2 regions of the Arthrobacter sp. FW306-1B-F12A genome follow, and region 1 is predicted to be linked to the other one. Evidence: predicted binding sites of a transcription regulator. Region 1 holds the regulator's gene; the other holds the start of a gene.
What was found. The regulator HrcA, encoded in region 1, represses chaperone genes, less so after heat shock. The targets are predictions, from matches to a motif close to TTNGCACTCGNNNNNNNCGAGTGCNAA.

Region 1 (3,411 bases):
TTGACGGTGACAGCATGCCTGGCTTCGGCGCCGTCAAGCATGAAAGAGTCGCCAGGGCCGAGCCCGTCAAGCGATCCGGCAGCTGTGAAGAATACGGGGTTGCTCACCGCTACAGGTTACCGAGCTTGTCCCGCAGCTTCGCGAACATACCTCCACTGGCCACAAGCTTGCCTTCGGTGAACTGCTCCCCGCGCAACTTGGCCAGTTGGCGAAGCAGGTCTTCCTGTGCGGCGTCGAGCTTGCCGGGCGTCTCAACGTGCAGGTGCACCTTGAGGTCTCCCCTGCCGTAGCCGCGGAGATGGGTGACGCCCAGCCCGCGCAGGGTGATGACTTCGCCGGACTGCGTGCCGGACTTGACGTCGATTTCCTGGGGACCGTCGAAAGTCTCAAGCTGGAGCTCGGTACCCAGCGCCGCGGCGGTCATGGGGACGCTCAGCGTGGCGTGGAGGTCGTCGCCTTCCCGTATGTAGGTGGAATCGCTGTTGACCCGGATCTCCACGTAGAGGTCGCCGGGAGGCCCGCCTGCGGGGCCTGCTTCGCCTTGCGACGACAACTGGATGCGGGTCCCGGTAGCGACGCCGCCAGGCACCTTGACGGTCAGCGAACGTCGGCTGCGGATGCGGCCCTGGCCGTTGCACTCATTGCAGGGATCCTTGATGATCGAGCCGAAACCTTCGCACGATCCACACGGCGCGGCCGTCATGACCTGGCCGAGGATCGAGCGCACGGCCCGCTGGACCTGGCCCGAGCCGCCACAGATGTCGCAGCGTTCCGGGTGGGTGCCCGGTCGGCAGCATGAGCCTTCGCACGTGGGACAGATGACTGCAGTGTCCACTTCGAGCTTTTTGTTGACACCGAAGACGGCTTCGCGCAGGTCGATGCGGACACTGATCAAGGCGTCCTGCCCGCGGCGCATGCGTGACGCGGGGCCTTGCATGCCGCCACCTCCTCCGCCGAAGAAGGTGTCGAAGATGTCCTGGAAGGCGAATCCCTGGCCCGCGTAGCCGCCGCCGAAACCGTTGTCGGTCCCGTTCTCGTTGCCGGTGGCGTCGTAGACGCGGCGCTTCTGTGGGTCGGAGAGGACCTCGTAAGCGTGAGTCACCGCCTTGAATTCCTCTGCAGCGCCGGCCCCGGGGTTCACATCGGGGTGCAGCTTACGTGCGAGTTTGCGGTAGGCCTTCTTGATCTCCTCGCCGGTTGCTTCCGGCGAGACGCCCAGAACGTCATAGTGACTGCTCAAAGTCGGTATCTCTTCCTTGTTTACGGTTCCACTGCGTTTCTTGCGGGGCGGTTTCCAGCCGAGGCCGTCAGCCGCCCAGAATGCGGGAAAGGTAGCGTGCGACGGCACGGACGGCCGCCATGGTGTTGGGATAGTCCATGCGGGTGGGTCCAAGAATGCCGATCTTGGCACTGCTGCCCGGACCGTAGCCCGTGGCAACCACCGAAGCCTCGGAGAGGCCGTCGTAGGGGTTTTCGCGGCCGATACTCACCGTGACGCCCCGGGGGTCTTCCGCCATGTCGGACAAAAGCCGCAACATGACCACCTGTTCCTCAAGCGCTTCGAGGACCGGACCGATGCTCAGCGGGAAGTCCACGTTGGAGCGGGCCAGGTTTGCCGTGCCTGCCATGACCATGCGTTCGTCGCGGCTCCGCTCGGCAAGCCTTTCCAGGCCGTGGGCAAGGGCGCCGGCAAGGTTCCGAAGCGCCGGCGGGCACAGGGCAACCACCGATGGCAGCACTTGCGGCATGAGGTCGAGCTGGGAGCCGGCGATGCTTCCAAGGAATCGCGCCCGCAAGGCCATGAGTTCGTCGTCAGTGGTGTCCGTCGCGGCGTGCACAACGCCCTGTTCCACCTTGCCCGAATCGGCGATCAACACCACCAGGACCTGGCGCGGTGCCAAAAGGACAAACTCAATGTGCCGGACGCGCGCGCGGCTCAGGTGCGGATACTGCACGACGGCGACCTGGTTGGTCAGTTGGGAGAGGAGCCGGACGGTGCGCTCAAGGATGTCCTCGACGTCGTCAGGTCCCTCAAGCAAGGAGTGGATGGCCCGGCGCTCGGCGGCCGAAAGTGGTTTGACCTCGGAAATACGGTCGACGAACAGGCGATAACCCTTGTCCGTGGGAATGCGGCCGGCGCTCGTGTGCGGTGCGGCAATGAGGCCTTCTTCTTCCAAGAGGGCCATGTCATTGCGGATGGTTGCGCTCGACACTCCCAGATGGTGCCGTTCAACCAAGGCTTTGGAACCGACCGGCTCGCGGGAGTGAACGTAGTCCTCCACGATGGCGCGTAACACTTCAAGCTTGCGTGGTTCGCTCACTGCCCACCTCCAATCAACATTTCAACAGTTAGCACTCAACATGCCCAAGTGCTAACAAGTCTAGTATGAGCCACCTCGTTGTTAGCATTGGTACCGCTCGCGGCGAACATGATTCCCGCGCGGTCCTGCGCAATGCCACGGACCGTGACCGATCCCCTAGCGCAAAGTGGTGTGAAGACCGTGTCTTACGACAATTGGGGCCCGCAAGACCTCTCCTCGCCTGCCAAACGGCAACTGCCTGAGGTTCCTGTTGAACGCGGAATGGTTCTCGAAGACGTCCAGTCCGGCTGGGTCGGGGCCGTGACCAGGGTGGAGAAGTCCGGAGGCATGCACATTGTGGTGCTGGAGGATCGGCGGGGAAAGGCCAAGTCGTTCCGGCTTGGCTTCGGATTCCTGCTGGAGGGACAAGCCGTGAAGCTCCTGCCGCCTGCCCCACGCCCGGCCGCCGCCAAGGGGGCGGCGCCAGCAGGCAGGACAGCATCAGGATCCGTCCGAGTCGCCGGCCAGCGGGCCCAAGTCGCCAAGGCGAGCCGGATATGGGTGGAAGGTAAGCACGACGCCGAACTTGTGGAAAAGGTGTGGGGAGATGATCTCCGGGTGGAGGGTATCGTCGTCGAGCCGTTGCATGGCGTGGACGATCTCAAGGCGGCAATAGCCGCATTCTCCCCTGGCCCGGGCCGCCGTCTCGGGATCCTTGTGGACCACTTGGTCCCGGATTCGAAGGAGTCGCGGATTGCGGCCGACGCCATGACGCTGCCGGGCGCTGCAGGAAACGTCTTGATCGTGGGACACCCCTACGTGGACGTCTGGCAGGCAATCCGGCCCAAGGTGTTGGGGATCGAGCAATGGCCGACCATCGCGCGGGGCACGGATTGGAAGACCGGGATACTGAAGGCGTTTGGCTGGCCGCATGAAACGGCCGAGGACATCGGACTGGGTTGGCAGAAGCTGCTGGGCGCCGTCCACAGCTACGCCGATTTGGAGGCGTCTCTGCTGGGTCGCGTGGAGGAAGTGATCGATTTCCTGACCGTTCCGTGATGAATTACCTGCGTAGGGGACAGCAGTTGGTCGGCTGACCGCGTGCCAAGCA
Region 2 (3,411 bases), on a different contig from region 1:
ATTCTGGAGTGCGGAGCGGGTGACCTTGACGGGGTCGATCACGCCGGCGGCGATCAGGTCCTCGTACACGCCGGACTTCGCGTTGAAGCCGTGGTTGGCTTCCAGCTCGGCAACCTTGGCCACGACGACGTAACCGTCGAAGCCGGCGTTCTGGGCGATCCAGCGAAGGGGCTGGGTCAGGGCACGGCGAACGATGCCGACGGCGGCAGCCGCGTCGCCTTCCAGTGCCTTGACGGCAGAGTCCTCGTCCAGTGCCTTGAGGGCGTGGATGAGGGCGGATCCACCGCCGGAGACGATGCCTTCTTCAAGGGCAGCACGCGTGGAGGACACTGCGTCCTCGATGCGGTGCTTCTTTTCCTTGAGCTCGACCTCGGTGGCTGCGCCGACCTTGATGACGCCGATGCCTCCTGCCAGCTTCGCAAGCCTTTCCTGCAGCTTTTCGCGGTCCCAATCGGAGTCGGTGCGGGTCAGCTCTGCACGGATCTGGGCGACGCGCGCTGCGACGTCCTCAGGCGTACCGGCGCCGTCAACGATGGTGGTGTTGTCCTTGGTGACGGTGATCCGGCGGGCGCTGCCGAGGACCTCGAGGCCAACCTGGTCCAAGGACAGGCCGAGCTCCGGGGAAACAACCTGGGCGCCGGTCAGGGTGGCAATGTCCTGCAGCATGGCCTTGCGGCGGTCGCCGAAGCCCGGAGCCTTGACGGCAACGACGTTCAGGGTGCCACGGATACGGTTCACGATCAGCGTGGACAGTGCCTCGCCGTCGATGTCCTCAGCAATGATAAAGAGGGGCTTGGCAGCCTGCAGGGCCTTCTCGAGGAGCGGCAGGAATTCCTGCAGCGAGGAGATCTTGCCCTGGTTGATGAGGATGAGCGCGTCTTCCAGAACAGCTTCCTGGCGTTCCGCGTCAGTGACGAAGTACGGGGACAGGTAGCCCTTGTCGAACTGCATGCCCTCGGTCAGGACCAGTTCGGTCTGCGTGGTGGAGGACTCTTCGATGGTGATGACGCCATCCTTGCCGACCTTGCCGAAAGCCTCGGCGAGGAGCTCGCCGACCTCATCGCTCTGGGCAGAGATCGCGGCAACGCTGGCAACCTGGGTGCCTTCAACTTCGCGGGCGTTCTCCAGGAGGCGGGCAGCCACGGCCTGGACGGAAACCTCGATGCCGCGCTTGATTTCGCCAGGTGCGGCTCCGGCGGCAACGTTGCGCAGGCCTTCCTTGACGAGTGCCTGTGCCAGCACGGTGGCGGTGGTGGTGCCGTCACCTGCGACGTCGTTGGTCTTGGTGGCGACTTCCTTGGCCAGTTGCGCACCAAGGTTCTCATACGGGTCGTCGAGTTCGACTTCGCGGGCGATCGTCACGCCGTCGTTGGTGATGGTGGGAGCTCCCCACTTCTTGTCCAGAACGACGTTGCGGCCACGCGGGCCAAGGGTGACCTTGACCGTATTGGCGAGCTTGTCAATGCCTGCTTCGAGCGAGCGACGGGCAGCGTCGTTAAACGCAAGCTGCTTTGCCATGGTTGTGTCCTTTCAAGACGGAAAACCCGCACCGCTGATTCGACCGGAAGAAGTCCGACTCGATCTGCGATGCGGGATCCAGGGAATTACTTAACGACGATCGCCAGAACGTCGCGGGCGGACAGAACGAGGTATTCGTTGCCGCCGGTCTTGACTTCAGTTCCGCCGTACTTGGAGTAGATGACGACGTCGCCGACGGTTACGTCGACGGGGACGCGGTTGCCGTTGTCGTCGAAGCGGCCGGGGCCAACTGCGACAACTTCGCCTTCCTGCGGCTTTTCCTGTGCAGTGTCCGGGATGACCAGGCCGGAAGCCGTGGTCTGCTCTGCTTCGAGCGGGCGGACAACAATGCGATCCTCGAGAGGCTTAATGGAGACCGACACTCGGATCTCTCCTTTACGTGAGGTAGTACATGGACTATCAAACCAGGGGTGCCGTGGCGGGCTTACCGTCGTCGCGGTGCCGGTAAGTGCCTGGCGGCATGATTAGCACCCGCCTAGGGAGAGTGCTAATCAAGACTCTATGTAAGCATTAGCACTCGGTCAAGGCGAGTGCCAGAATTCCGTCATGGGTGAACGCCCGAAGCGCCACTTGCGGCTCGAGTAGCTCATTGACCGGCGAGGTCGTCGAAGTCGACGTCCTCGCCGTCGTCATAGTCTTCCTTCGGCGCGTTTCCGCGGTTCAGGTAGAGCACTACGCCGCTGGCGAGCGCGACGACGCCGAACACCACCAGCCCGACGATCGCTGCGATGCGGGCACCGGTGTAGGTGTCACGGATGTCCCGGGCCTCGTCGGTGGCGTCCTGGACGCTCTTTCCGGTCATGGAGTAGGTGGCCGCGTTGAAGGAGTCGAGGAAGAAAATAATGATCAAGAGCGCAATGCAGACAACGGCAATCAAAACACCGACGATGAGTGCGGGGCGGGCATACTTGGAGAGATTTCCGGCGAAGGGACGTTTATCGGGGGCAAAGGGAGAACCATTGGCGTCGTCAGGCTGGCGTACTGGGTTGTCTTCCATGGCATCAACCCTATCCGCCCGGGTGGTCGCGGTTCCCCGTCCGCACTCTATGACGGGCGAGCATTAGGCTGGTTCCCATGGCTGACACACCCCAGGACCAGATTGCCCCCTTGCTGACAACGGAAGGTTGGGAACTCCTGGCATCCTTGGGACCATACCGCGACGCTGAAGCCTTCGCCCTCAACGCGCGCCTGCGCAAAGACGGCCACTCCCCCGCGCTCGTGGCCGCCGTCCTCACCCAATCCAGGCTCCGCACCCGGGCCGAGGCCAAGTTCGGAGAATTCGCCCGTCAGATGCTCTTCACCCAAGCCGGCCTGGAACAGGCCACCCGCCTCAATGTTGCAGCCAGGCACGCCGAGCGATTCGCCAAGGCAGGCACGCGGCACGTGGCGGACCTGGGCTGCGGGCTCGGAGCGGACTCCATGGCCATGGCCTCCATGGACATCGAGGTCACCGCCGTGGAGCTCGACGAGACCACCGCAGCCTGCGCCACCATCAACCTCATTCCGTTCCCGCACGCGACGGTAGTGCACTCCGACGCAACCTCGGTGCCCCTCGACGGGGTCGACGGCGTGTGGCTCGATCCGGCGCGACGCACGACGTCGTCGTCGGGAACCAAACGGATCTGGGATCCGGAGGCGTTCTCGCCGCCGTTGTCCTTCGTTGAATCATTGGCGGCGACCGGCAAGTCTGTCGGGGTCAAGATGGGGCCAGGCATGCCGCACGAATCGGTGCCGGCCGGCTGCGAGGCACAGTGGGTTTCGGTGGGCGGGGACGTCACGGAAGTGACGCTGTGGTTCAACGACGTCGCCCGTCCCGGCATCCGCCGCGCTGCCCTGGTGCTCGGGCCGCAAGGCGCAGCCGAGATCACCAGC

Region 2: the regulator HrcA is predicted to act here: its motif matches at 2,050-2,076, upstream of groES (co-chaperone GroES).

Annotation. Positions count from the first base shown of each region.
Region 1 covers NZ_JBYSXD010000010.1:76,291-79,701, reverse strand. The annotation lists gene AC3WJU_RS07575 (16S rRNA (uracil(1498)-N(3))-methyltransferase) at 1-107, opposite strand, end outside; gene dnaJ (molecular chaperone DnaJ) at 110-1,240, opposite strand; gene hrcA (heat-inducible transcriptional repressor HrcA) at 1,308-2,321, opposite strand; gene AC3WJU_RS07560 (DUF3097 family protein) at 2,502-3,359, shown strand.
Region 2 covers NZ_JBYSXD010000035.1:44,311-47,721, reverse strand. The annotation lists gene groL (chaperonin GroEL) at 1-1,518, opposite strand, end outside; gene groES (co-chaperone GroES) at 1,605-1,901, opposite strand; gene AC3WJU_RS16005 (hypothetical protein) at 2,126-2,536, opposite strand; gene AC3WJU_RS16000 (THUMP-like domain-containing protein) at 2,614-3,411, shown strand, end outside.